Regions from separate parts of the Agathobaculum sp. TL06 genome, predicted to be linked through region 1. Evidence: predicted binding sites of a transcription regulator. Region 1 holds the regulator's gene; each other region holds the start of a gene.
What was found. Region 1 encodes Rex, which represses fermentation and respiration genes when NADH is low (regulators of the CRP and FNR family bind a similar motif). Its sites were predicted from a motif close to ATTGTTAANNNNTTAACAAT; they were not measured.
Positions count from the first base shown of each region.

Region 2: the regulator Rex is predicted to act here: its motif matches at 1,791-1,810, upstream of ACYQ3S_RS13885 (butyryl-CoA:acetate CoA-transferase).
Region 3: the regulator Rex is predicted to act here: its motif matches at 2,241-2,260, upstream of gap (type I glyceraldehyde-3-phosphate dehydrogenase).

Region 1 covers NZ_BAAGGY010000010.1:58-4,373, reverse strand. The annotation lists gene ACYQ3S_RS07220 (aconitate hydratase) at 1-1,153, shown strand, start outside; gene ACYQ3S_RS07215 (isocitrate/isopropylmalate family dehydrogenase) at 1,251-2,408, shown strand; gene ACYQ3S_RS07210 (redox-sensing transcriptional repressor Rex) at 2,440-3,078, shown strand; gene metA (homoserine O-acetyltransferase MetA) at 3,109-4,023, opposite strand.
Region 2 covers NZ_BAAGGY010000028.1:3,223-7,538, forward strand. The annotation lists gene ACYQ3S_RS13875 (amino acid ABC transporter permease) at 1-658, opposite strand, end outside; gene ACYQ3S_RS13880 (transporter substrate-binding domain-containing protein) at 737-1,588, opposite strand; gene ACYQ3S_RS13885 (butyryl-CoA:acetate CoA-transferase) at 1,830-3,173, shown strand; gene ACYQ3S_RS13890 (ECF transporter S component) at 3,325-3,879, shown strand; gene ACYQ3S_RS13895 (peptidoglycan DD-metalloendopeptidase family protein) at 3,983-4,316, opposite strand, start outside.
Region 3 covers NZ_BAAGGY010000012.1:54,610-58,925, reverse strand. The annotation lists gene ACYQ3S_RS08740 (aminopeptidase) at 1-54, shown strand, start outside; gene ACYQ3S_RS08735 (S-layer homology domain-containing protein) at 201-944, shown strand; gene ACYQ3S_RS08730 (sensor histidine kinase) at 1,012-2,094, opposite strand; gene gap (type I glyceraldehyde-3-phosphate dehydrogenase) at 2,350-3,378, shown strand; gene ACYQ3S_RS08720 (DMT family transporter) at 3,458-4,316, shown strand, end outside.

The sequences.
Region 1 (4,316 bases):
CACGGTCGACCTGTCCGCGCTCGAGCCGCTGGCTGCGATGCCGCACATGCCGGACAATGTCAAGCCGGTCGCTGAGATCGGCGCGATCAAGGTCAATCAGTGCTGCATCGGCTCCTGCACCAATTCCTCCTATTACGATATGATGAAAGTCGCGTCCATCCTCAAGGGCAAAACCGTGCATCCGGACGTTTCGCTCACCATCAGCCCGGGCTCCAAGCAGGTGTTTAACATGCTCGCGCAGAACGGCGCGCTGGCGGATATCATCGCGGCGGGCGCGCGCATCCTTGAGTGCGCCTGCGGTCCCTGCATCGGCATGGGGCAGTCGCCGGAGTCCGCGGGCGTGTCCCTGCGCACCTTCAACCGCAACTTTGAGGGCCGCTCGGGTACGCAGGACGCGCAGATCTATCTGGTATCGCCCGAGGTCGCGGCGGCGAGCGCGCTCGCGGGCGTGCTGACCGACCCGCGCACGCTGGGAGAAATGCCGGCGATCGAAATGCCGGAGCATTTCGTCATCAACGACAACATGATTGTAAAGCCCGCGGAAAATCCGGCCGAGGTCGAGGTCGTGCGCGGCCCGAACATCAAGCCGTTCCCGCTGGGCAAGGCGCTGGAAGCGTCCTATACGGGCCGCGTCGTACTCAAGACCGAGGACAACATCACCACCGACCATATCCTGCCGGCGGGCGCGAAGCTGCTGCCCTACCGCTCGAACGTGCCGTACTACTCGAATTACTGCTTTATCAACGTCGATCCGGAATTTCCGGCGCGCTGCAAGGAGCAGGGCGGCGGCGTGATCGTCGGTGGCGCCAACTACGGCCAGGGCTCGTCGCGCGAGCACGCGGCGCTCGTCCCGCTGTATCTGGGCGTCAAGGCCGTGCTGTGCAAGTCGTTCGCCCGTATCCATAAGGCCAATCTGGTCAACTCGGGCATCCTGCCGCTGACCTTTGCCGATCCGGCGGACTACGACGCGATCAGCCTGCTGGATGAGATCGCGCTGCCGCATGTGCTGGAGGAAATCAAAAACGGCGGTCAGGTTACCGTGGTGTGCGGCGGCAGGACCTTCAAGGCGGACTGCGACGTTTCCGACCGTCAGCGTGGCGCGCTGCTCGCGGGCGGCACGCTCAACTATGCCAAGGAACAGGCGGCGCAATAAGGAAAAGAGGAGAGAGGCGCTTTCCCAGCCTCCTCTTTCTTGACAGGATGCAGAAAATTTGTTAAAATAATATCAATGGTATGAGGAGGACACCGTTATGTCGATCGACCAGTCCATTCTGGATAAATTTGAAGCAGTGGTAGAAAGCCAGCTTGCGCGCATCGCGGATATGAAAGCACAGGATGACTTTATTGACTATACAAAGCTTGACAAGCTCATCATCGGCGTGTGCGGCGGCGACGGTATCGGCCCGATGATCACCGGCATGGCGCAGCACGCGCTCGAGGCCCTGCTGGCCGACAAGGTCAAGGCGGGGAAAGTGGAGTTCCGTGTGATAGACGGGCTGACCATCGAGCGTCGCGCTGAGCTGGGCTACGCCATCCCGCCCGATGTGATGGAGGAGCTCAAACAGTGCCATGTAATTCTCAAGGGGCCGACCACGACCCCGCGCAAGGGCGATCCGTGGCCGAATGTGGAATCCGCGAATGTGGCGATGCGCAAAGCGCTCGACCTGTTCGCCAACGTGCGTCCAGTCAAGGTGCCTGAGCTGGGGATCGACTGGACGTTCTATCGCGAAAACACCGAGGGCGGCTATGCGGTCGGCTCGCAGGGCGTGCAGATTGCGGACGATCTGTTCATCGACTTTACGGTGGCGACCTCGCAGGGCTGCGAGCGCATCGCGCGCCTGGCGTTTGATTACGCGCGCAAGACCGGCAAGAACCGCGTCTCCTGCGTGACCAAGGCCAATATCATCAAGACCACGGACGGCAAATTCCTCGACACCTGCCAGCGGGTTGCAAAGGAGTATCCGGAGGTCGAGTTCGACGACTGGTACATCGATATCATGACCGCGAAGCTTCTGGACGAAAAACGCCGCCGCGATTTCAAGGTGGTCGTGCTGCCCAACCTGTACGGCGATATCATCACCGACGAGGCGGCCGAGATTCAGGGCGGCGTAGGCACCGCGGGTTCGGCCAATATCGGCAAGCGTTACGCGATGTTCGAGGCCATTCACGGCTCCGCGCCGCGCATGGTGCAGGAGGGGCGCGCCCAGTACGCGGACCCGTCCTCCGTGCTGCGCGCCTCCGTGATGCTGCTCGAGCATATCGGTGAGATCGAGTTGGCGAATAAGCTCGACCGTGCGCTCGATATCTGCATGTTTGAAGAGAAAAAGGTAGTGGTCAATGGACGTGATACCGGCGCGACCGCGCAGGAATTCACGGATTATGTACTGGAAACGATTGCGAAGCTGTAATTTTGTGATGGGAAAGAGAGGATGAAAACCTGTGGAGCGCAAACAAGAGGTCTCCAAGGCGGTGGTGCAGCGTCTGCCGCGCTACTACCGCAATATTTGTGAGCTGAAAGCAGAGGGCGTACAGCGCATTTCCTCGCGCGCCCTGGCTGAGCGTATGGGGCTGACCGCTTCACAGATCCGGCAGGATTTCAACTGCTTTGGTGGATTTGGCCAGCAGGGATATGGATACAATGTAGATAAGCTGCAGGAGGAGCTGGGCGCTATTCTCGGGCTCAGCGCCGGCCGCACGGCGGTATTGATCGGTGCGGGCAACCTGGGACGGGCCTTGCTCAACAACTTCGATTTTTCGGCCAGCGGCTTCAAGCTGCTGTGTGCGTTTGACGCGAATGAGGAGTTGGTGGGCAAAAAATTCGGCGGGCATGAGGTGCGCAGCAGCAGTACGCTGTTTGAATTTGTCGACCGACGCAAGCCGGATGTTGCTGTTCTGACGATTCCGCGCACCCATGCGCCCGATTTGGCGCACGAGCTGGTCGATCATGGTATCCGCGGCCTGTGGAACTTCACGGGCGAGGACCTGCATCTGGAGGGGCTGGGCGTTCCGGTCGAGAATGTACACCTGTCTGACAGCCTGATGACGCTGTGCCATCTGGTCGGCATGGAAGAGGCATAAAAAAAGAAGCGGCTTGAAGCCGCTTCTTTTTTATATTTTATCGAGGGAATAGGGCGTGGTCTGATAAACATAGTAGTTGACCCAGTTGGTATAGAAAAGGTGCGCGTGTGCTTTCCAGGTGACCAGGATATCGTCGCTGGGGTCGTTGTTCCTGAAATAGTGCAGGGGGATCTCGGGGTTCAGGCCCTTGGCGAGATCGCGTTCATATTCTTTTTTTAGGGTGTCCGAATCATATTCCCCGTGACCAAGCACGAAAATCTGCCGTCCGTTCATCGCCTCAACCAGATAAACACCAGCCTCGTGGGATTCCGCCAACAGGCGCAGGCGGTCATCCTTGCGGATATCGGACGCATGTACCTCGGTGTGGCGTGAATGCGGGGCGCAGAACACGTCGTCGAAGCCGCGCAGGAGGGGCTCTTTCGGAAAAAGCACATGATGCTTGAAAATGCCGGACATCTTCCGCGGCAAGGGATATTTGGGAATGCCGTAGTGGTGGTAAAGGCCTGCCTGCGCGCCCCAACAGATATACAGCGTGGAATGTACATGGGTTTTCGTCCAGTCCATGATGCGGACCAGCTCATCCCAATACTCAACTTCTTCAAACGGCATGTTTTCGATGGGGGCGCCGGTGATGATAAAACCGTCATACTTTTGATCGCGGATATCGTCAAATGTTTTGTAGAATGTGAGCAGATGGTCTTCGGGGGTGTTTTTTGAATGATAGGTCTTCGTTTGGATCAGGTCGACTTCTATCTGAATCGGTGTGTTGGACAAGCAGCGCAGGATCTGGGTTTCGGTCACGATCTTGAGCGGCATCAGGTTGAGCAGCGCAATGCGCAGCGGGCGGATGTCCTGCGTTGTTGCACGGTGCTCGGTCATCACAAATATGTTTTCGCTTTCCAGAATCGCACGCGCGGGCAAACTGTCGGCTATTTTTATAGGCAAGCCAGCGACCTCCTTTATACCATTGGTTCCGATAGAAAAATTATAGCAGAAAAGCGCCGGAAGGACAAGGGAGGAAAAGAAAACCGAAGCAAAAGGGGAAGGAAGGTATTGACAAAGGAGCGGGGGAAATAGTATAGTAAACGAGCCGCGCGAGAGCGGTGCGGAAAAAGCTGAAAAAAGAAGAAAAAAGTTCTTGACAAACAGCTTAGGGTTTGATATACTAAATAAGCTGCTTCGGAAGGGGCGGCGGCCGGAAAAGTTCGGAAAAGAGAAAGAACGGCTCGAAAATCTGA
Region 2 (4,316 bases), on a different contig from region 1:
AGAAAAGGGCGGTGGAGAACAACGGCCAGATCAGGCCGCGGTTGATGAATTCCTTGCTCATCATGATGATCTCCTTGGTGGCGATGATGTTGGCCAGCGCGGTATCCTTGATAAGCGTCATGAATTCGTTGCCCATGGGCGGGATCACGCGTTTGACGACCTGCAGCAGCGTGATCTTGAAAAAAATCTGCCGCTTGGTCATGCCGAGCACCTGGCCGGCCTCATACTGGCCGCGCGGGATGGACTGGATGCCGCCGCGGAAGATCTCGGAAAAATAGCAGGCGTAGTTGATCGCGAACGCGGCGCAGGTCGCGACCACGCGCCCGTCCGTACCCATGGCGTTCCACGGCTGGCCCCAGTTGAGCAGGCCGGGGCCATAGTAGATGAAGATGATCTGCAGCATGAGCGGTGTGCCGCGGATGATCCACACAAAGAATTTGATGAAAAGGGCGATCGGGCGCAGCCCGACCAGCATGGCGCCCCATTTGCCGGACGCAAGGCGGCTGCCGCGCAGGCAGCGGAACGGCTCCCACCTGTTCATGGCGCCGAACGCCACGAGCAGGCCGACGGGCAGCGCGATCAGCAGCGTGGCCACGAAGATCGTGCAGTTGATCCCGAAGCTCTGGAACAGGTTGGTGAAAATAACCGAGGGATTCATAGGATTCCTCCAAACAAAACCAAGCGGGGCAGCGGTAAGCTGTCCCGTTCGGTGTAAAAATTGTGTGGGTAAATTTGTTTATTCTGCCAGGGAAAGGCCGTACTTGTCAGCCAGGGACTGCAGCGTGCCGTCCTCTTTCAGTTCAGCCATGATCTCATTGACCCTGTCGCACAGGTCGCTGCCCTTGCGGAAGCCGATGCCGTACTGCTCCTGATGGAACACGCCGCAGATGGTCAGGTCTGCAAAGTCGGTACCCTCGCCGATCATGTTTTCTGCCATGGTCCGGTCAAAGATCGCGGCGTCCGCCGTACCCGACTTGACCTCGAGCAGCGCGTCGGTCTGCTTGCTGACCGTGACCAGCTCGGACTGGCTGAGGTTTTCATCCTCCTCCGCCACGCTCTGCGCGGCCGAGCCAGCCTCTACCGCCACCGTCTTGCCGACCAGGTTGGCGTAATCTGCGTAAGTATCCTTGTTTTCCGTCTTGGTGACGACGACCTGTGTGTTTTCCACATAGGGGTCGGAAACCGACGTGTTCTGCTTGAGGTCGTCCGTGATGGTCATGCCGTTCCAGATGCAGTCGATCTCGCCGCTCTCCAGGCTGACCTGCTTGGTATCCCAAACGATCTCGATGAATTCCGGCTCCACGCCGAGCTTTTCGCAGACCGCCTGCGCGAACTCGGTGTCAAAGCCGGTGAATTCGCCGGTCTGCTCGTCGGTATAGTTCATCGGCTCATAGACCGTGTAGCCGATTTTCAGCTTGCCGGCGTCTTCGATCTGCGCCAGGTCGCTGTCCGCAGCGGCGGTGTCGGACGGATTGGCCGCGTCGTCGCCGCCCGCGGTATCGGCGGAGCTGTCGCTGCCGCAGCCTGCCAGCAGAGAGGCGCTCATCGCGCCGGCGAGCAGCAGCGCCAGAAGCTTTTTGGTTTTCATGGGAATGCCCTCCTAATTCATTGCATAATTACGGTACTGTGAAAGTCATTTATCATTGTACCACTTTATTTGAGAAAATCAAGAAAAACTTTCTGGTCACTTTCTGGGCGAATGGTTGTAAGTGTTGTAAATGGCAACTCCTTGCTTGACCTGTACGGGGGAATATAGTATTATATACAATAGATGTATAATAGACAGTAAGATTGTTAAAGAATAAACAAAGACGGAGGTTTGGGCAATCATGGATTACGAAGCTCTTTATCAGCAGAAGCTGACCACGGCGGACGAGGCTGTCAAGGTGGTCAAATCGGGCGACTGGGTGGACTACGGCTGGTGTACCGGCACGGCCTGCGCGCTGGACAAGGCGCTCGCCGGACGGATGGGCGAGCTGGAGGATATCAACCTGCGCGGCGGCATCCTGATGTGGCAGCCCGCGGTATTCCAGATTCCGGACGTGGAAAAGAAGATCACCTGGAACTCCTGGCACATGGGCGGCATCGAGCGCAAGGCCTGCACCGCGGGCTTCGGCTTTTACAATGCGCTGCGCTATTCCGAGCTGCCGCGCTACTACCGCGAGAATGTCAAGCACGTCAACGTGGCGATGTTCCAGGTTGCGCCGATGGACAGCCATGGCTACTTCAGCTTCGGCCCGAACGCGTCCCACCTGAAGGCGGTGTGCGACGTGTCCGACGTTGTCATCGTCGAGGTCAACAAGAACATGCCGCGCTGCCTGGGCGGCTTTGAGGAAGCGGTTCACATCTCCGAGGTGGATATGGTCGTCGAGGGTGAAAACCCGCCGATCGCGGAGCTGGGCGCCGGCGGCGCGCCGACCGACGTTGACCGCGCGGTGGCCAAGCTGATCGTGGAGGAGATCCCGAACGGCGCCTGCCTGCAGCTGGGCATCGGCGGCATGCCGAATACGGTTGGCTCCATGATCGCGGAATCCGACCTGAAGGATCTCGGCGTACATACCGAGATGTACGTGGACGCGTTTGTTGACATCGCCATGGCGGGCAAGATCAACGGCCTGAACAAGGGGATCGATCGGGGCAAGCAGGTGTATGCGTTCGGCGCTGGCACCAAAAAGCTCTATGATTATATCGACAATAATCCGGAATGCTACGCGGCCCCCGTATCCTATACCAACGACGCGCGCACCATCGCCCAGATCGACAACTTCATTTCGATCAACAACGCGGTGGATATCGACCTGTTCGGCCAGGTGAACGCGGAAACGGCCGGCACCAAGCAGATCTCCGGCGCGGGCGGCCAGCTCGACTTCGTGCTTGGCGCGTATCTGTCCAAGGGCGGCAAGAGCTTTATCTGCTGCTCGTCCACGTTCAAGCAGAAGGATGGCTCGATCGCTTCCCGCATCCGCCCGACGCTGGCGGACGGTTCGGTCGTGACCGACGCGCGCCCGAACGTGCACTGGTTCGTGACCGAGTACGGCAAGGTGTGCCTCAAGGGCCTGTCCTCCTGGCAGCGCGCGGAGGCGCTGATCTCGGTCGCGCATCCCGATTTCCGCGAGCAGCTCATTCAGGACGCGGAAAAAATGCACATCTGGAAGCGCTCCAACAAGCGCTGATACGGAAAGCACCAGGCGGCCCATCTGCGGATGGGCCGCTTTTTTGTATGCGGTCTGGCATTGTGAAAAATGTTTGATCTGGCGCTTTGTAAAAGGTCACATTGGGGGTACAATAGTGCCAACAAAGGAAAAACAAAGAGGGTGCCACAATATGCAAAGCAAAAAAACCAGAACGATCATCCTTGCCGCTCTGCTCGCGGCGCTGACGACGGTCGCAACCATGATTATCCGTATCCCGACGCCGACGCTCGGCTATATCCACCTGGGCGACGGGCTGGTGCTGCTCTGCGGCATCCTGCTGGGGCCGGGGCTGGGCGCGGTCGCGGCGGGCATCGGCTCGATGTTGGCCGACCTGTTCGGCGGTTATATGGCCTGGGTGCCGGGTACGTTCGCCATCAAGGCGCTGACCGCGCTGGCGGGCGGCTGGCTCTACCACCACATGGCCGGACGGGAGCGGATGAATATGCCGGTACGCGTGGCGCTGTGCGGTATTCCCGCGGAAATCGTGATGGTCGCGGGCTATTATGTGTATGAGGTCGGCATGGAGCTGGTCGCGGGAAGCGCGGCGGGCGCCGCGGCCGCGGCTGTGTTGGCCGGCGTGCCGTTCAACATCGTGCAGGGGCTGGCCGGCGTGATCGTATGCGCGGTGCTGCTGCCGGTGCTGGGGCATGCGAACGCGGAGATGAGCGAACGCATCCGGACCTGAAGCACTGACCCGTTTTTCCAGCTCGGTGAGGCGATGGAGATACAGGATTCCCCAATGAATCATAAAAAGCGCTGTGGATCACTGTCCACAGCGCTTTTTCCGTTTACGAGAGCGTCAGGTACTGCTGCGGGTCAACCTTTTCGTCGTTGACCTGTATCTCAAAATGCAGGTGCGGACCGGTCGAGTTGCCCGTGTTGCCGGAAAGCGCGATCCGGTCGCCCTTGGCGACCACGTCCCCGACCGATACCAGCAGCTCGGAATTATGCCCGTACAGGGTCTTGAAGCCGTTCTGGTGATCGAGGATGATATAGCTGCCGTACCCGTTGCCCGAATCCTCCGCAACGATGACCTTGCCGTTGTCCGCCGCGTAGACCGGCGTGCCTTCTTCCACCGCAAGGTCCACGCCGCCGTGCAGCCTGCCCCAGCGCCATTTGAAC
Region 3 (4,316 bases), on a different contig from region 1:
AAGCTCGACCTGTATATGGCCTACAAGGGCTTCGGGGCGTTTTATAAGGACTGAGACGGAAAACGCACAAGACGGCGGCCGGATACCGGCCGCCGTCTTTATTACACCTCTGTTACATTTTGCGGGCGGGCGCGGGACGCTGTGTTATAATAGGGAGCAACTAAGGAAAATAACAGCTTCCAGAAGGAGGATTTATAAAAATGACATTCAAACAGGTGCTTTCGTTTTTCCTGACCGGCGCGACCGTGCTGTCCATGTCGGCCACCGCGCTGGCGGCGGATACCGCGCCCGACGCGGCGGAGGATACGGCCGCCAATACGGTGGTGGATGAACAGGAGACCGCCCTGCCGGCCGACGTGGCCGATACCGCGTGGTACGCGCCGGCGGTCCGTTATGTGCTGGAGCAGGGACTGATGGATCTTGCCGCGCCGGTGGACGCGGGCTTCTGGCCGCTGCACGCGGTCAGCCGTCAGGAGGTTGCGGACGCGCTCTACCGTGATGCGAAAAACAGGGACGAAAAGCTGACAGCGGGCGCCGCGGGCATGGGCATCCACGAGATGGCCGACTACGCGGATATCGGTCAGGACTACTATCCGGCGATGACGTTCTGCTTTGACGCAGGCATCCTCACCGGCGATGACGAGAACCGCCTGCACCCTGGGAAAACGGTTTCCCGCGAGGAGTTCGCGGCGATGCTGACGCGCTACCTCGGCCTGCTGGAGGAGAGCGGCCTGACCGAAACCGTGCCGGGCGACGGCATGGCCGTGCAGGAGTTCACCGACGCTTCGCAGATCTCGGACTGGGCGGCGGACAGCGTTGCATTCTGCCTGAAGAACGGGCTGATGAACGGCAACACGGACGGTTCGTTCGCCCCGCAGGGCAATGTGCTCCGCGCGGAACTGGCGCAGGTTTTGAGTAACATCGCCTCGGACGCCGGCCGGTAAGACAACCCCAAAAGAAAAACCGCTGTATCCGGTGGATACAGCGGTTTTTTTGCCTGTGACGCGGCAGTCAGTCAAAGATGGAAAACTCGATCTCCTCGAGCGAGTAGCCCTCCTCCAAAATCATCGGCGCGCGCAGGTTATTATCCGCAAGCGCGGCCGGCAGGTGGGCGATGCTCATGTGCAGCTCGCTTCCGCCGCCCTCCCGCGGGGACAGGAGCAGGCTGCCGCCGTGGGCCTGCGCGATGCGCTGGACCAGGGGCAGGCCGAGGCCGAGCGGCGCGCCGCAGCGCGCCAGGGAAAGGTAATCGTCCAGCGAAACCTGCCGTTCCCAGCCGGTCAGGAGCGCTTCAAACAGCTCGGCATCCAGACCGGGGCCGCGGTCCGCGACCGTGATGGTCGCAAAGCTGCTGTCGTCGGTCAGGGTAAGGACGATATCGCCGTCCGCGGGGGATGCGTGCAGCGCGTTGGACAGAAGGTTGTACAGCGCCTTTTGGATCAGCTGCGGCTCGATCAGCGCGTCGCAGTAATCGGGCGCGTGTACGGTGATGTTTTTGGTGCCGTGCGACGGGCCGTACAGCGCCGCGTTGGCCGCGGCTGTCCGGCAGAGGGCCGCGAGGTCGGTGCGGTACAGGCGGAGCTGCTCGGTGAGAGGCGGGTCGTGCAGGAAATCCGAATGGGTCAGTATGCGGTGCATGCGCAGGCATTGCTTGCGCAGCTCGGCCGCGAGGGCGGGGTCCTGCACCTGTTCCGCGCAGGCGAAAAGCGCGCCGAGGTACTGCGCGCTTTTTGCGTGCAGTACGCGCAGGCTCCCGTCGTAAGAGGAGCGGCTGTCGTGCAGGAACGCGAGCAGCGCGCCGCCGCGGTGCGGCAGCAGCTCCAGGCGGTATTCGGCGCCGTCCAGTTCCTCATAAACGGTGCGCGGTGCCTGCTGCGCGATGCAGTCGCGCAGCGCGCCGGCGGAGGCGCCGCTCAAGAGCTGGTCGATGCGTTCGAGCGGGTGCAGGCCGGTCAGGCGCGCCGCGGCGTCGTTGCAGGCCTCAATATATAGCGTCGGTCCTACTGTGAGCAATGCTGCGTCGTGCAGCGCGGTACGGTTCAGCAGGGCGCGCAGAGCCGCGCTGTCGAGCTGAGAGAAAAATGTATCCGCCATCTCTATCCTCCGAATCGCTGATCTTTCTGTTTTTTTGTGGGTATAAGGCTGCTTGCGGACTGCAATACTATATTTTGTATGATGCTTCTATTATACCACCAGACGAGACCGCTTTGCAAAGAAAAATGTACAAAAACCCAGAATATAATGACAAAAATTTCACAAATATTACACCTTGCGGCATATCGTCCAGATAGTGTATAATAAAGCCATCGACAAGAAGATAATTGTCAAAATTGAGGAGGAACACTGCAAATGGCGATTAAAGTAGGTATCAATGGCTTTGGCCGTATCGGCCGTATGGTTTTCCGCGCTGGTCTGAAGAACCCGAACATCGAATTCGTAGCGGTAAACGATCCGTTCATGACGCCGGACTACATGGCGTACATGCTCAAGTACGACACCATGCACGGCCGCTATGACGGTACCATTGAGTATGACGACAACTCCATCACCGTGGATGGCAAGAAGGTTCTGTTCCACGCTGAGATGGATCCCAAGAACATCCCGTGGGGCAAGGACGGCGTTGATTACGTTGTCGAGTCCACCGGCGTTTTCCTGACCAAGGAGAAGGCACAGGCCCACATCGACGGCGGCGCGAAGAAGGTCATCATGTCCGCCCCGTCCAAGGACGACACCCCGATGTTCGTTATGGGCGTTAACCAGGACACCTACACCAAGGATATGACCTTTGTTTCCAACGCTTCCTGCACCACCAACTGCCTGGCGCCGATCGCCAAGGTTCTGGACGAGGCGTTCGGCATCACCGAGGGCCTGATGACCACCGTTCACTCCACCACCGGCACCCAGAAGACCGTTGACGGCCCCTCCAAGAAGGACTGGCGCGGCGGCCGCGCGGCTTCCGGCAACATCATCCCGTCCTCCACTGGCGCTGCCAAGGCGGTAGGCAAGGTTTACCCGAAGCTGAACGGCAAGCTGACCGGTATGTCCATGCGTGTTCCGACCCTGGACGTGTCCGTTGTTGACCTGACCTGCAACCTGGCTAAGCCGGCCACCTACGACGAGATCTGCGCGGCGATGAAGGCTGCTTCTGAGAAGCCGCTTTCCGAGGGCGGCCTGAAGGGCGTTCTGGGCTACACCGACGAGGACGTGGTTTCCTCCGACTTCCTGGGCGACGAGCGCACCTCCATCTTCGACAAGAAGGCTGGCATCGCGCTGACCGACACCTTTGTCAAGGTCGTTTCCTGGTACGACAACGAGTGGGGCTACTCCAACAAGCTGCTGATGCTCATCGAGCACATGGCTGAGGTTGACAACAAGTAAGTCAGTCCTGTAGCAACGTAAAACCAAAAGACCTCTTGTGATCTGCACAAGAGGTCTTTTTGTGAAAGGGGAAAACTGTGTGAAGCGGGATAAAATGCTGCGCGGCGTGCTGCTGACGCTGACGGGCGGTATCTTTTGGGGGCTTTCCGGCGCCTGCGGCCAGTTCCTGCTGCAGGCAAAGGGCGTACCGACCGGATGGCTGGTTTCGGTGCGCCTGTTGTCGGCCGGCGCGATCCTGCTGCTGCTATGCTTGCTGCGGGGCGAAAAGCAGGTGTTCCGCATCTGGAAGCAGGACACCACCGGCATCCTGGTGTTTGGCGTGCTGGGCATGAGCATGTGCCAGTATACATATTTTTCCGCAATCACATACTCCAACGCGGGGACCGCCACCGTGCTGGAGTATCTTTCGCCGGTCCTGATCCTGGTGTATCTGTCGGTCCGCAGCCACCGCCCGCCGCGGGGCATCGAGGTGCTGTCCATCCTGCTGGCCGTGGGCGGAACCTTCCTGCTGGCGACGCACGGGCATCCGGGGGAGATGGTTTTGTCCGGCCGTGCGCTGTTCTGGGGGCTGCTGAGCGCGGTAGCCATGTCGATCTATGCAGTGCAGCCGGTGCCGCTGCTGCACAAATACGGTGCGGCGCTTGTAACAGCATGGGGCATGCTGCTCGGCGGCACAGCGCTGTCCTGTCTGTTCCGCCCGTGGCGAATGCCTGTGACGCTGGACATCGGGGCGGTCAGCGCGCTTGCGGTCGTTGTTCTGATCGGCTCGGTCGCGGCGTTCACGCTGCATCTGGAGGGGATCCGGCTGGTCGGACCCAAGAAAGGCAGCCTGTTCTCCTCGATCGAGCCGGTGTCCGCAACGGTGTTTGCCGTCCTTTGGATGAAAGCAGATTTCAGCCCGATCGACCTGATCGGCTTTGCACTGATTTTGTCCACCA